Regions from separate parts of the Streptomyces sp. NPDC047022 genome, predicted to be linked through region 3. Evidence: riboswitches for the same ligand, from Rfam matches in the RefSeq annotation. Region 3 holds a riboswitch; each other region holds the start of a gene.
The links. A riboswitch is a leader RNA that binds a small molecule or an ion and turns the genes downstream of it on or off. The one in region 3 is predicted to bind thiamine pyrophosphate.

Region 1: it holds a riboswitch for thiamine pyrophosphate, as region 3 does, so the genes downstream of both, ABZ845_RS30345 (cytosine permease) here and thiC (phosphomethylpyrimidine synthase ThiC) in region 3, are expected to answer to the same signal.
Region 2: it holds a riboswitch for thiamine pyrophosphate, as region 3 does, so the genes downstream of both, thiO (glycine oxidase ThiO) here and thiC (phosphomethylpyrimidine synthase ThiC) in region 3, are expected to answer to the same signal.
Region 4: it holds a riboswitch for thiamine pyrophosphate, as region 3 does, so the genes downstream of both, ABZ845_RS16255 (thiamine ABC transporter substrate-binding protein) here and thiC (phosphomethylpyrimidine synthase ThiC) in region 3, are expected to answer to the same signal.

What each region holds. Positions count from the first base shown of each region.
Region 1 is NZ_JBEYVV010000052.1:22,799-26,518, forward strand. Features, by position in the region: gene ABZ845_RS30345 (cytosine permease) at 1-1,289, opposite strand, end outside; TPP riboswitch at 1,281-1,373, opposite strand; gene ABZ845_RS30350 (WhiB family transcriptional regulator) at 1,416-1,673, opposite strand; gene ABZ845_RS30355 (thiolase family protein) at 1,826-3,013, shown strand; gene ABZ845_RS30360 (cobalt-precorrin-6A reductase) at 3,061-3,720, shown strand, end outside.
Region 2 is NZ_JBEYVV010000001.1:303,913-307,632, reverse strand. Features, by position in the region: gene ABZ845_RS01380 (thiazole synthase) at 1-325, opposite strand, end outside; gene thiS (sulfur carrier protein ThiS) at 332-532, opposite strand; gene thiO (glycine oxidase ThiO) at 529-1,713, opposite strand; TPP riboswitch at 1,721-1,832, opposite strand; gene ABZ845_RS01365 (hypothetical protein) at 1,884-2,234, shown strand; gene ABZ845_RS01360 (FAD-dependent oxidoreductase) at 2,267-3,529, shown strand; gene ABZ845_RS01355 (Rv2175c family DNA-binding protein) at 3,626-3,720, shown strand, end outside.
Region 3 is NZ_JBEYVV010000017.1:104,604-108,323, reverse strand. Features, by position in the region: gene ABZ845_RS19465 (hypothetical protein) at 1-24, shown strand, start outside; gene thiC (phosphomethylpyrimidine synthase ThiC) at 151-1,953, opposite strand; TPP riboswitch at 1,946-2,101, opposite strand; gene ABZ845_RS19455 (YibE/F family protein) at 2,173-3,564, shown strand; gene ABZ845_RS19450 (SsgA family sporulation/cell division regulator) at 3,679-3,720, opposite strand, start outside.
Region 4 is NZ_JBEYVV010000013.1:43,930-47,649, reverse strand. Features, by position in the region: gene ABZ845_RS16265 (hypothetical protein) at 1-100, opposite strand, end outside; gene rlmN (23S rRNA (adenine(2503)-C(2))-methyltransferase RlmN) at 399-1,505, shown strand; TPP riboswitch at 1,557-1,662, shown strand; gene ABZ845_RS16255 (thiamine ABC transporter substrate-binding protein) at 1,748-2,827, shown strand; gene ABZ845_RS16250 (iron ABC transporter permease) at 2,911-3,720, shown strand, end outside.

The DNA of each region.
Region 1 (3,720 bases), on a different contig from region 3:
GGACCTATGTACAGACCGGTGTCCATGAACGGCACCGCCACGGCGAAGGCGCCGGCGAACGCGAGCAGCGGGGGCCACGGTGAGCGGGGGCGGCTCGTCGCGGCGGCGAGGTCCGTCACGGCACCGCGCCGGACCAGCCAGTCCACGACCACGATGGCCACGAACCCGGGGATCCAGTAGCCCACGAACAGCAGCACGTTCTGGAACCGGGCGGTGGTGTCGGCCGCGTGCATCCACAGCACCAGCGGGAAGCCGAGCGCCGCGGCGAGGGCGGCGGCAGCGGGACGGGGCAGGCGGACGCCGACGGTCTGCAGGGCCAGGGAGCCGCTGTAGTCGTTCATGGCGTTGCTGCACAGCGCCGCCAGTGCCACGGCCAGCAGCCCGAGGGCGCCAGCAGCGCCACCGCCCAGCAGTTTGTCGACGCCCGCGGCTGTCTGGTCGGTGAGCACCGAGGCGCCCCACAGGCCGAGGGCCTGAACGGCGAGGAAGGACACCACGAGACCGAGCAGCGTGCACCAGAACATCCGGGAGCGGGAGGTGGTGCGGGGCAGATAGCGGCTGAAGTCGCTGGCGTAGGGGGCCCAGGACAGGGTGAGGCTGAGCGCGATGGTGCTGGTCAGCACGAACGCGCCCGCGCGGTCGGCGCCTTGTGCGCTGCCCGTCGCGGCGAGATGGGCGCCGGCCGGCATCCGCATGGCGATCAGCGCGAAGGCGGCGGCGAGCACGAAGGTCATGACGGTCTGCAGGCGGTGGATCGCCTCGTAGCCGAGGATCCCGAGGGCGCCCTGCCCCAGCATCATGACCAGCACCCCGAGCCAGAAGGGCCAGCCGCACAGCCGCGCAAGCGCGTCCCCGCCGAACAGACCGATCAGCGCGTCCCAGGCGACCGACGACAGCCACTGGAGCACTCCGGGCAGCGCAACCGCACGTCCGAAGGCGAGCCGGGCGAGCGGCAGCTGACCGGCGCCGGTGCGGCTGCCCCAGGTGCCGAGGTAGGCGGTGGGCACCGCGCCCACCACGGTGCCCAGGACGACGGCGGCGAGTGCGGTGGTGAAGTCCAGGCCGAGCGCGATACCGAGGGTTCCGGTGAACACACCGGTCATGGTCAGGTTCGGCGCGAACCACACGGTGAACAGCCGTCCCGCCCCGCCGTAGCGGTTGCTCTCGGGGACGGGTTCGATGCCGTGTCCCTCGACCCTGAGGTCACCGGGAGCCGTGGGCATCCGTCCGTCGAAGACGCCTCTGCGGCCGTCGGCGGGCAGCCCGCCGGAAACATGCGCCAATGGCATGGATGACATCCCTCCGCCAGTACGAACTGGTTCAGGTTCAACGGGTGTGATCTCAGCCCTCGCGGGGCACCCCGTGTCCGGTACGGCGGCAAGAGTAACCCGAGCCACCAGCGACGACGACAGCAGCTACGGTGCCCGCCGCCCCTGGGGGAGACTTCTGGCGGACCGGAGCAACCTCGCGCGCTCCCGCTCGTCGGTGCCGCCCCACACGCCCGCCGTCTGCTCGCTCCTGAGCGCCCATGTCAAGCACTCGACCATCACCGGGCAGCGGTGGCACACTCGCTTGGCCGCCGCGATCTCGGTGATGGCCGGGCCTGTGGAACCGACGGGGAAGAACAACTCGGGGTCCTCGTCCACACATGCCGCGTACCGCAACCACTCCATGCGCGCCCGGGTCCCCTGGACGCACGGGGTAAAACCCGGGGATCTTCCCAGGGAGGGCCCGGCGGTCTATAGTCCAAAACTAGCGGTGCTAATTATTGCGTCGTCCTCTTCGACTCATCGACTCGTCACCGAGTGCGCTCAGGAGTTCCATCGTGCGTACCGTCCATTTCGCGGCCGCCCGCCGCACCCCCATCGGCAAGCTGCGCGGCTCCCTGTCCACGGTACGGCCCGATGACCTCGCGGCGACCGTGATCCGGGGCCTCATGGCCGACGCGCCCGACCTCGACCCCGCCCGCGTCGACGACGTCTACTGGGGCGCGGCCAACCAGGCCGGCGAGGACAACCGCAACGTCGCCCGCATGGCCGCCCTCCTCGCCGGGCTGCCCGACTCGGTGCCGGGCGCCACGGTCAACCGGCTGTGCGCCTCCGGCCTGGAGGCGGTCACCATGGCCGCGCGCACCATCGCCGCCGGCGAAGCGGACGTCGTGCTCGCGGGAGGCTCGGAGTCCATGAGCCGCGCCCCCTTCGTCCTGCCCCGCCCCGACGAGGCCCTGCCGCACCGTATGGAGACCTTCGACACCCGCCTCGGCTGGCGGCTGGTCAACCCGGCCATGAAGGAACTCCACGGCCTGCTGCCCATGGGGGAGACCGCCGAAGAGGTCGCCGACCGGTACGGCGTCCCGCGCGAACGCCAGGACGACTTCGCGCTGCGCAGCCACCGGCGTGCAGCCGAAGCCCGTAAGAACGGCTTCTTCGACGCCGAACTCCTGCCGGTGACCCGCCCGGACGGTGTGGTCGTCACCGAGGACGAGTGCGTGCGCGAGGACACGTCGTACGAGAAACTCGCCCGCCTCAAGCCCGCGTTCCGCCAGGGCGGCACCGTCACCGCGGGCAACGCCTCACCCATGAACGACGGCGCGGCCGGACTGCTCCTCGTCAGCGAGGAGGCCCTGAACGATCTCGGTCTGGAATCCCTCGGCCGCTATGTCGCGGGCGCCTCGGCCGGAGTGCACCCGGACGTCATGGGCATCGGCCCCGTGCCCGCCACGCAGAAGGCCCTCGCCCGCGCCGGCTGGACCATCGGCGACGTCCAGGAGGCCGAGTTCAACGAGGCGTTCGCCGCCCAGGCCCTCGCCTGCGTCGACCGTCTCGGCATCGACCCCGACCTGGTCAACCCGACCGGCGGCGCCATCGCCCTCGGCCATCCCCTCGGCTGCTCGGGGGCACGCATCCTCACGACGCTGCTGCACCGGATGCGGCGCGGCGGGGCGGCACGCGGGCTCGCCACCATGTGTGTGGGAGTCGGCCAGGGGAGCGCGGTGCTGGTCGCCGGGAACTGAGGGACCGGCACCGCGAAACAGCACAACCCACCCGTACCCTCGACCCCATGCCCTCGCACGTCCTGATCCTCGGCGGCACCACCGAGGCACGCGAACTCGCCGCCGCGCTCGCCGCACGGCCCGGCGTCAGAGTGACCACGTCCCTGGCCGGGCGGGTGTCCCGGCCCGGAGCGCTCGACGGGGACGTACGGGTCGGGGGGTTCGGCGGGGCGGAGGGGCTGGCCGCCTGGCTGCGGGAGCACCGTGTGGACGCGCTGGTCGACGCCACGCACCCCTTCGCATCCGTCATCACGGACAACGCGGCCCGTGCCGCGGCGGCCACCGGGATCCCCGCGGTGGTGCTGCGCAGGCCAGGCTGGAGCGCGACGCCCGAAGACCGCTGGCACCCGGTGTCCTCGCTCTTCGAAGCCGCCGCGCTGCTGCCCTCACTCGGCCGCCGGGTGTTCCTCACCACGGGCCGCCTGGGCCTCGCGGCCTTCGCCCATCTGACGGACCTCCACTTCCTAGTACGGTCGGTGGAGCCGCCCGCGCCTCCGCTGCCGCCTCACACGGAGGTCCTTACGGCCCGGGGCCCGTTCGCGGTCGAGGACGAAACCACGCTGCTGCGCGAGCACCGCATCGACGTACTGGTGACCAAGGACAGCGGCGCAACAGCGACGGCGGCCAAGCTCACGGCAGCGCGAACCCTGAATCTCCCGGTCGTAGTC
Region 2 (3,720 bases), on a different contig from region 3:
GCAGGGTCCGCTCGTCGGCGATGACCTCCAGCTTGACGAGGTCGGTGCCGAGCGCCTCCCGCGCGAGCCGGGCGGTCAGCACGGCCTCGCCCGCGGTGAAGCAGCCCGCCGTGTTGGGCAGCACCCGGATGCCCAGCCTGTCCAGCACGGACAGGACCGAGCCGTGCACCGAGGCGTCCACGCGCCGCATCGCGACCGTGGTCAGCTCCGTCCCGGACGCCACCAGGGCCCGCTCCAGCACATCGAGGCTGGGCGCACCGCCGGTTCCCATGATCAGCCGGGACGAGAAGGTCGTACCACCGAGGACGAAGGGATCGTCGGCCATGGCTGCTCAGCCTCCTTGGACCGCGGTGAGGACCTCGACCCGGTCGCCCTCGGAGAGGGAGGTCGAGGACCACTGCCCGCGCGGGACGACGGTTTCGTTGAGGGCGGCGGCCACACCGGAGTGGGCCGCGGTCAGGGTCCGCACGACGGTGTCGAGCGCGATACCGGGAGCGACCCGGCGGGGCTCCCCGTTGACCGAGATGTTCATGCGGGCTGCTCCGTGAGGGTTGCGGCGGCGGAAAAACGCCGGGGGGTGAAGGGCCGTGCGTGGTCGGGGAGTTCCCCGGTGGTCAGGACATGCGCCATGACATCCCCGGTGACCGGGGTGAGCAGGACGCCGTTGCGGTGGTGTCCGGTGGCCACCAGCAGGCCGTCAAGGCCGGTGGTGCCGAGCAGCGGGGCGTTGTCGGGGGAGCCGGGGCGCAGCCCCGCGCGGGTCTCGGTGAGCGGCAGCTCGGTGAGCCCCGGGACCAGCTCGTGCGCGTCCCGCAGCAGCTCATAGACGCCGCCCGCGGTGACCGTCGTGTCCCAGCCCATCTCCTCGCTGGTGGCGCCGACGACCAGCTCGCCGTTCTCGCGCGGCACCAGGTAGACATGGCTGCCGCGGACGACGGCGCGCACGGTGCGGCTCAGGAAGGGCGCGTACTGCCGTGGCACCGTCAGGCGCAGCACCTGCCCCTTCACGGGGCGTACGGGCGGCACGACGTGGGCGGGGACACCCGCGAGCCGCCCGCTGAGGCTGCCCGCCGCGAGGACGACCTGGCCCGCGGCGAGATCGGCGCCGTCGGCGGTCCGCACCCCTGCGGCCCGCTCGCCCCGTACGTTCAGCCGCTCGGCCCATGCGCGGTGGAAGACGACTCCGGCGCGCTCGCAGGCCGTGACCAGGGCCGAGGCGAGACGGCGCGGATCGATCTGGTGGTCGCCGTCGACCCTGAGCCCGCCGCGCACACCCGGCGCGAGCATCGGCTCCAGACGGCGGCACTCCCGCCCGGTCAGCCACTCCGATTCCAGGCCCGAGCGCTGCTGGAGCGCGTGCAGTTCGCGCAGATGGGTGCGGTCGTCGGCGTCCAGCGCGACGGCGAGCGTGCCGCATCTGCGGTAGCCGAGGTCGTGTCCGGTGGCCTCGCTCAGCTCGGCGGCGAAGTCCGGGTAGCGGCGCGCCGACTCCAGATTGAGGCCGAGCAGGGTCTGCTCGCCGTAGTGCAGTTCGGTGACCGCGGCCAGCATCCCGGCGGCCACCTGGGCCGCCCCGCCGCCCGGCTCAGGGTCCACCACGGCGGTGGCCAGGCCGCGCTGGGCCGCGCGCCAGGCGGTGACCAGTCCGATGATCCCGCCCCCGATGACGAGGGCGTCCGGGGCACGGGTGTCCGAGGTGTGCATGGGTGACATGGCTGACATGGGCGTCCAGCCCCCTCCCTTCGCCGGCATGACCCGGATCAGGTTCGTACGGTCGGAGGCCGCCAGCCTCCCTCTCAGCCCGGTGCGCCCGGGCTCCCGCGAGTGCTCTACGGTGCCAACCCTAATCCGTGCCGTTCGCATCAGTAAGGGAGCCTCCACCGATGCCACGCTCGCTCGACGGTCTGGTACTCGCCCCGGTCGCGGACCAGGCCCCGGGACAGGTCGGCACGCGCACCCGGTTCACGTACCACGAGAAGGACGGCGTGGTCTGGGCCGAGTACGCGGGCGGCGACGTCGTACTCGGCCGTCTGGTGGGTACACGGGAGGAGGACCGCCTCGATTTCCGGTACGTGCAGCTGAAGCACGACGGGACCACGTCGTCCGGGCACTGTGTCTCGAAGGTCGTGGAACTGCCCGACGGGCGGGTGCGCCTGGAGGAGACGTGGGAGTGGGAGTCGCGGACGGGCGGCGGGACGAGCGTTGTGGAACAGGTCACTCAGCACGCCCCCTGACTGACGAATCGTCAGTTGTCTATGGTGATCAGGTGAGCGAGCAGACGAATGAACGGGGCGGCACGGCACGAGGCGATGTGGCGCGGCGCGTCGTCATCGCGGGCGCCGGCATGGCCGGGGTGCAGACCGCCGTCGCCCTGCGGGAGCAGGGCTTCAGGGGCAGGGTGACACTCATCGGCGCGGAGCCCCACCAGCCGTACGACAGGCCGCCGCTGTCGAAGGCCGTGCTGCTGGGCAAGGCCGAGGGCTCCGCCTTCGACGTCGACTTCGAGGCCCTGGACATCGAACTCAGGCTGGGCTGCGAGATCCTCGGGCTGCGCCTGGCCGAGCGTGAGCTGGACACCGAAGAGGGGCCCGTGGCCTACGACGCCCTGGTCATCGCGACGGGCGCCGAGCCGATCCGGCTCCCGGGCGCCGAAGGCGTGCCGGGAGTCCATCTGCTGCGCACCCTGGACGACGCCGAACGGCTGCGGCCGGTCCTCGCCGAGCAGCACGACATCGTGGTCGTGGGCGCGGGCTGGATCGGCGCCGAGTTCGCCACCGCCGCGCGCGAGGCGGGCTGCGCGGTGACCGTGGTGGAGGCCGCGGACCGGCCGCTCGCGGGCGCGCTGCCCGAGGACGTGGCCGCGCCGATGGCCGCGTGGTACGCGGACAGCGGCGCCGAACTGCGGACCAACGCGCGCGTGGAGCGCGTCGAGCCCGGCGCGGTGGTGCTCGACGACGGCTCGCGGGTGCCCGCGGGCGCGGTCGTCGTGGGCATCGGGGCGCGTCCGGCCACGGCGTGGCTGGCCGGCTCGGGCATCGAGCTCGGCGTCCACGGCGAGGTGCTGGCCGACGGCCATCTGCGCACCTCCGCGCCCGATGTGTACGCGGTCGGCGACTGCGCGTCCTTCCCGTCGGGGCGCTACGAGGCGCGTCTGCTGGTCCACCACTGGGACAACGCCCTCCAGGGCCCGCGCACGGTGGCCGCGAACATCGTCGGTCAGACGCCGGTGGCCTACGACCCGGTGCCGTACTTCTGGTCGGAGCAGTTCGGCCGGTTCGTCCAGTACGTGGGGCACCACGCCGACGCCGACACGACGGTGTGGCGCGGGGACCCCGAGGGCGCGGCCTGGGCGGTGTGCTGGCTGCGGGCGGACCGTCTGGTGGCCCTGCTGGCGGTGGGGCGGCCCCGGGACCTGGCCCAGGGCCGCCGGCTGATCGAGGCGGGCACTCCCATGGACCGGGATCTGCTCGCGGACCCGTCGCGCCCCCTCAAGGCGGCGACGGCGGCCCACAATCGTGACTGTGGGTGACCATGGGTGACGCGGCGTCCGCCGCCGGAGGCAACCGGACCTCCACAGGAGGTGCCCCGCTTCCGACTGTCAGTCCGGGATGGCAGGCTTGATCCCGTGACCGAGATTGACGCAAAGATCGATGCTCTCGTCCCCGCCTGGCTCACCGTCCCCGACATCGCCGAAGCGCTCGGCGTCGACGTGACACGTGT
Region 3 (3,720 bases):
GGACCCGAACACCGGCCGGAGTAGGGGCGCTTGCGGCGACGGCCGCCCCACTGCGCCGTGAGCCTCCGGACAACGGGGGGCGCCGCCCCGGGACCGGCCTGTCGTGCCGTCCCGGGACAGCGCCCATGAGCCATGCGCCGATGCCCGAGGTCAGTCGGCGAGCGGGAGATAGACCCGGTTGCCGTGCGCCGCGAACTCCTCGGACTTGACCTTCATGCCCTGCAGGGCGGCCTCGTCGTATTCCGGTTCGGGCGCGGCCTGGCCGTACTTCTCGGTGATGCTCCGGCTGATCTTCATCGAGCAGAACTTCGGCCCGCACATCGAGCAGAAATGAGCCGTCTTGGCCGGCTCCGCCGGGAGGGTCTCGTCGTGGAAGGCGCGGGCCGTGTCCGGATCGAGAGCCAGGTTGAACTGGTCCTCCCAGCGGAACTCGAAGCGCGCGTCGGACAACGCGTCGTCCCACTCCTGCGCACCCGGGTGCCCCTTGGCGAGGTCGGCCGCATGGGCGGCGATCTTGTAGGTGATGACACCTGTCTTCACGTCGTCGCGGTTGGGCAGCCCCAGATGCTCCTTGGGCGTGACGTAGCAGAGCATGGCCGTGCCCCACCAGGCGATCATCGCGGCGCCGATGCCCGAGGTGATGTGGTCGTATGCCGGTGCCACATCCGTCGTCAGCGGCCCAAGGGTGTAGAACGGGGCCTCGTCGCAGATCTCCTGCTGGAGGTCGATGTTCTCCTTGATCTTGTGCATCGGGACATGGCCCGGCCCCTCGATCATGGTCTGCACGCCGAAGCGCCTGGCGATCCGGTTGAGCTCCCCGAGAGTGCGCAGCTCCGCGAACTGCGCCTCGTCATTGGCGTCCGCGATCGAGCCCGGACGCAGCCCGTCGCCCAGCGAGTAGGTGACGTCGTACGCCGCGAGGATCTCGCACAGTTCCTCGAAGTTCTCGTAGAGGAAAGACTCCTTGTGGTGCGCGAGGCACCACGCCGCCATGATCGAGCCGCCCCGCGACACGATGCCGGTCTTGCGGTTCGCGGTCAGCGGCACGAACGGCAGACGCACCCCGGCGTGCACCGTCATATAGTCCACGCCCTGCTCGGCCTGCTCGATGACCGTGTCCTTGTAGATCTCCCAGGACAGCTCCTCGGCCCTCCCGTCGACCTTCTCGAGGGCCTGGTAGAGCGGCACCGTACCGATCGGCACGGGGGAGTTGCGCAGCACCCATTCCCGGGTGGTGTGGATGTTGCGGCCGGTGGACAGATCCATGACCGTGTCGGCGCCCCAGCGGGTGGCCCAGGTCATCTTCTCGACCTCCTCCTCGATGGAGGACGTCACCGCGGAGTTGCCGATGTTGGCGTTGACCTTCACCAGGAACCGCTTACCGATGATCATCGGCTCGGTCTCCGGGTGATTGACGTTGGCCGGCAGAACCGCCCGGCCCGCCGCGATCTCCTCGCGCACGACCTCGGGCTCCACGTTCTCCCGGATCGCCACGAACTCCATCTCGGGCGTGATCTCACCGCGCCGTGCGTACGCGAGCTGTGTGGCCGGCGTACCCGGACGTGCGCGGCGCGGCTGACGCGGGCGCCCGGGAAACACCGCGTCGAGGTTGCGCAGCCCGCCACGAGGCGAGGTGTGCTTGAGTCCGTCGTCCTCGGGACGGACGGGACGGCCCGCGTACTCCTCGGTGTCGCCGCGGGCGATGATCCAGTTCTCCCGCAGTGGCGACAGTCCCCTGCGGACGTCCGTCGTCACAAGCGGATCGGTATACGGGCCGGAGGTGTCGTACAGCGTGACCGACTGCCCGATGGTGAGGTGCACTTGGCGGACGGGCACGCGCAGGTCGGGGCGCGAGCCCGCGACATACGCCTTGTGCCAGCCGATGGTCCTGCCGTCCGCCTGGGACTGTTCGTCCTGGTCGAGGGCAGGCATGGGTGCATCCTTGTTGGTCATGAGACCTACTCCCTACGCCGGCATTACCCGGTAACAGGTTCAGCGGTCGACGCAGCGGTTTCCGCCGGCGATGTTCCACGTGAAACATCGCGCCTGCGGAGGTCAGCGCCCTCTCAGCCCGGTGCTCCGAGCTCCCGCGTGTGCAAAGGTTCCCTCACGCTAGCGTCTCTTTACGCTGGCTGAACAGTAGGCCTTGCGCCTTCTTGCAATGATGCGTCGGTGACCACGACACAGCATCCGCCCCCCTATCCGTCCTCCGAGCCGCCCGGCCACCATGGCCGCGAGGACGGACACGGGCATGGCCACGGTCACTCCCACAGTCACAGTCACGGCCCGGCGGCCCCTGTCTCCCGGCAGCTGCGCAAGGTCATCGCCGCGATCCTCATCCCGTTCACCGCGGCGGTCATAGCCGGCCTTGTGATCCTGTGGCCCGGTGGTGTGCCGTCGCACCAGCGCAGCGGCCTCGGCTTCGACCGGCAGACGCAGCAGGCGACGGTCACCCGGGTCGTGGAGGTGGACTGCAAGTCCGTGAACGCCTCGGGTGGCGGGACCCCCATCGGGGACACCTCCGCCGCCGGCGGGTCCTCCGGACCGCAGAAAGCGAGCGGCACCTGCAAGAAGGCGACGGTCCAGGTCGACACCGGCAAGGACAAGGGACGTACGTTCACGGAGATCGTCCAGCCTGACCAGTCACGGCAGTTGGATCAGGGCGAGAAGGTCGTGGTCGCATACGAGCCCTCCGCGCCCAGGGATCTGCAGTACTCGGTCACCGATGTGAACCGGAAGCTCCCCATGGCGCTGCTCGCCGGGATCTTCGCCGTCGCCGTGGTGATCGTGGGCCGGATGCGCGGTGTCATGGCCCTCGTCGCTCTGGCCGTGAGCTTCCTCGTCCTCAACCTCTTCATCCTGCCGGCGATCCTGGGGGGCTCGAATCCGCTTCTCGTGGCCGTGGTCGGATCGAGCGCCATCATGCTGATAGCCCTCTATATGTGCCACGGGCTCTCGGCACGCACCTCGGTCGCGGTGCTGGGCACGCTCATCTCCCTGTCGCTCATCGGCCTGCTGGGCTCGGAGTTCATCGACTGGGCCGCGCTGACCGGGAACACGGACGACAGCACCGGTCTGATCCATGGCCTGTTCCCGCGCATCGACATGAGCGGACTGCTGCTCGCAGGCGTCATCATCGGCTCGCTCGGTGTGCTCGACGATGTGACCGTGACACAGACGTCGGCGGTCTGGGAGCTGCACGACGCCAATCCGACCCTGGGCTGGCGAGGCCTGTACCGCGCGGGTATCCGCATCGGCCGCGACCACATCGCGTCGGTCGTCAACACCCTCGTTCTGGCGTACGCGGGCGCCGCGCTGCCTCTGCTGCTTCTGTTCTCGATCGCGCAGAGCGGTGTGGTCACGGTCGCGGACAGCGAGCTGGTGGCCGAGGAGATCGTCCGCACGCTCGTCGGGTCGATCGGCCTCGTCGCCTCCGTGCCCGTCACCACCGTGCTGGCCGCCCTCGTGGTGTCGGCGGACCGCCCGGGGACGACCGCCGCCCCGGCCACCGGCCCGGCTCCCGTACCGGCCCGAGGAGGAAGAGGCCGGCGCCGCAAGCGCTGACGCGCTCCGGGCCGCCTGTGCGGCTCCACAGGCCCTGCGAATAGCCGAAGAACCGTTACGGCACTGTTCCGTGCCCCGCACCCGCGAGGAACCGTTACAGCGCCTCGGACGGCTTCAGCCCGCGCTCTGCTCCTCCGCCAGGATCCGGTCGAGCGC
Region 4 (3,720 bases), on a different contig from region 3:
GGCTGATGTCCCAGCCGGTCATCCGCGCCAGCGGGAGCCGAAGCTCACCATCCGCGGCCGCACGTGCGTGGTCGTAGAACTCATCGGGTCGCAAAGCCATGATCGGAAGACTAACGTCGCTCATCGGTGCCGCGGCGGCCGATGAACACTGGGCTGATCGGGTGGTGGCGGAGAGCACGGGCGTAGTTCCCGCACGCGCATGACCACCAGGTCAGGGTTCGGTAACCACGAGGTCAGGGTCCGGCTCGACGGGTGGCGGGCAGCTGACGAGTGATCGTCGCCGGGCCGTCTCCGGGCCGTCCGGCGCCCTCAGCAACGACCGGTGACACCTGCTGACGACAGTCGAAGCGAGCGACGCCCGCAGGTCACCCGATTGGATCTGCGACACTGGTATCGCCATGCCTATGCCCGGAGAACTCACATTCGTCGCGCCGCGCGGAGCCAAGACGCCGCCGCGGCATCTTGCCGATCTCACGCCCGCCGAGCGCAAGGAAGCGGTCGCCGCGGTCGGCGAGAAGCCGTTCCGTGCCAAGCAGCTCTCGCAGCACTACTTCGCCCGGTACGCGCACGACCCGGCGGAGTGGACCGACATTCCCGCTGCCTCCCGGGGCAGGCTCCAGGAGGCGCTGCTCCCCGAGCTGATGACGGTCGTGCGGCATCTGTCGACCGACGAGGACACGACCCGCAAGACGCTGTGGCGGCTGTTCGACGGGACCCTCGTCGAGTCCGTGCTGATGCGCTATCCCGACCGGGTCACCATGTGCATCAGCTCCCAGGCGGGCTGCGGCATGAACTGCCCCTTCTGCGCCACCGGCCAGGCAGGGCTCGACCGCAACCTGTCCACCGCCGAGATCGTGCACCAGATCGTGGACGGCATGCGGGCGCTGCGTGACGGCGAGATCCCCGGTGGTCCGGCGCGGCTGTCCAACATCGTCTTCATGGGCATGGGCGAGCCCCTCGCCAACTACAAGCGTGTCGTCGGCGCCATCCGCGCGCTCACCGACCCGGCGCCGGACGGGCTGGGGCTGTCGCAGCGCGGGATCACGGTCTCGACCGTCGGACTGGTCCCGGCCATCCACCGCTTCGCCGACGAGGGCTTCAAGTGCCGGCTCGCCGTCTCGCTGCACGCGCCGGACGACGAACTGCGTGACACCCTCGTTCCCGTCAACACCCGCTGGAAGGTGCGCGAGGTCCTCGACGCCGGGTTCGAGTACGTCGAGAAGTCGGGACGGCGGCTGTCCATCGAGTACGCCCTGATCCGTGACATCAACGACCAGGCCTGGCGCGGCGACCGGCTGGGCCGGCTGCTTCGGGGCAAGCCCGTCCATGTGAACCTGATCCCGCTGAACCCGACGCCCGGCTCCAAGTGGACCGCGTCGAGGCCCGAGGACGAGAAGGCGTTCGTCGAGGCGATCGCCGCCCATGGTGTGCCGGTGACGATCCGGGACACCCGAGGCCAGGAGATCGACGGGGCGTGCGGACAGCTGGCGGCGACCGAGCGCTGAAGCGACAGCGGTAGTCTGGCCCGAGCACATCATCTTCATATGTACGATTCATATTTCCGACAGGGGAGCGCCGCAGCGCTGAGAGTGCGGGATCGCCCGCAGACCCTCTGAACCTCGCCCAGGTCATTCTGGGTAGGAAGTTCGGTCTCGACTCAAGCTGTTGTGCCCTGCCCGGGTTCCCTTCGGGGGCGTTTGGGCAGGGCCGCGTCTCTTCCTGGTCACCCAGGAGGAATCCAGTGAGCATCACCGGCAGGCAGTTCGCGGCCCTGGCCGTCGGGCTGGGCATGGTCACGTTGACCGCGTGCGGGTCGTCCGGCTCCACGAGCGCGGGCGGCGGTGACTCAACCACCGTGACTCTCGTCAGCCACGACTCATGGGCCGCGTCCAAGAGCGTCATCGCGGCCTTCGAGAAGCAGTCCGGCTACAAGGTCAAGGTGCTGGAGGACGGCGACGCGGGCCAGGCAGTCAACAAGGCGATCCTCACCAAGGACAACCCGCAGGGCGACGTCTTCTTCGGCGTGGACAACACCCTGCTCTCGCGGGCCCTCGACAACGGGCTGTTCCAGCCGTACCAGGCCAAGGGGCTCGGCCAGGTCGACGCGCGCTTCCAGCTCGACGCGGACAAGCACCGGGTCACACCGATCGACTACGGCGACATCTGCGTCAACTACGACAAGAAGTACTTCGCCGACCACAAGCTGACGCCGCCCACCTCCTTCGACGATCTGACCCAGCCCGCGTACAAGAACCTCCTCGTCACCGAGAACGCCTCCACCTCCTCGCCCGGCCTGGGCTTCCTGCTCGGCACCGCCGCGAAGTACGGGGACAAGGGCTGGCAGGAGTACTGGACGAAGCTCAAGGCCAACGGCGTCAAGGTGGTCGACGGCTGGGAGCAGGCCTACGACCAGGAGTTCTCCGGTTCGGCCGGCGGAAGGAAGGCGGGCGGCGACCGTCCGCTCGTCGTGTCGTACGCCTCCTCGCCGCCCGCCGAGGTCGTCTACGCCAAGCCGCGGCCGAAGACCGCCCCGACCGGCGTCGCGAGCGGCACCTGTTTCCGCCAGATCGAGTTCGCGGGCCTGCTCGGCCACGCCCACAACCCCAAGGGTGCCAAGGCGTTCATCGACTTCCTGCTCACCAGGCAGTTCCAGGAGGACATGCCGTTCAACATGTACGTCTACCCGGTCGTCCAGGGCGCGAAGGTGCCGGCCGAGTTCACCGAGTACGGTCCCGCGGCCACCAGCCCGGAAATCATGGCCCCGGCCAAGATCGCAGCCAATCGCGACCCCTGGGTCAAGTCGTGGACCTCGCTCGTACTGAAGTAGGCGAAGCAGCCGGCCAGGCCGGAGCGGCCAGGACGGACGACGCGGCTCCAAGGAGGTGGGGGAGCGCGGCGCGGACGGCCCTCATGGCCGTGCCCGTCGCGTTCTTCGCGGTCTTCTTCGCCTACCCCGTCGGCGCGATCGTCTCGCGTGGTCTCCACGCCGACGGGGTGTGGCGGTTCGGGCGGATCACGGACGTGCTCGCGGGGCCGGACATCCGGCATGTGCTGTGGTTCACGACCTGGCAGGCGCTCGCCTCCACCGCGCTCACGCTGCTGATCGCGCTGCCCGGCGCCTATGTCTTCGCGCGGCTGGACTTCCCGGGCAAGCAGGTGCTGCGCGCGGTCGTCACCGTCCCGTTCGTCCTGCCGACGGTCGTCGTGGGCACCGCCTTCCTTGCGCTCGTCGGCCGGGGCGGGCTCCTGGACGATCTGTGGGGCGTACGTCTCGACACCACCGTATGGGCCATCCTGCTCGCCCATGTCTTCTTCAACTACGCGGTCGTCGTCCGCACGGTCGGCGGACTGTGGGCGCAACTCGACCCCCGCCAGGAGGACGCGGCGCGCGTCCTCGGCGCCTCCCGCTTCGGTGCCTGGCGAAAGGTGACGCTGCCCGCGCTGGGCCCGGCTCTGGCCGCCGCCGCGCTGATGGTGTTCCTGTTCACCTTCACCTCGTTCGGCGTGGTGCAGATTCTCGGTGGCCCCACCTTCTCCACGCTGGAAGTGGAGATCTACCGCCAGACCTCGGAGATCTTCGACCTGTCGACCGCCGCCGTGCTGACGCTCGTCCAGTTCGCCGCGGTGGGAGCGATCCTGGCGCTGCACGCCTGGACGGTGCGCCGCCGGGAGAGCGCGCTGCGTCTGGTCGACGCGTCCCGCACCGCGAGCAGGCCCCGC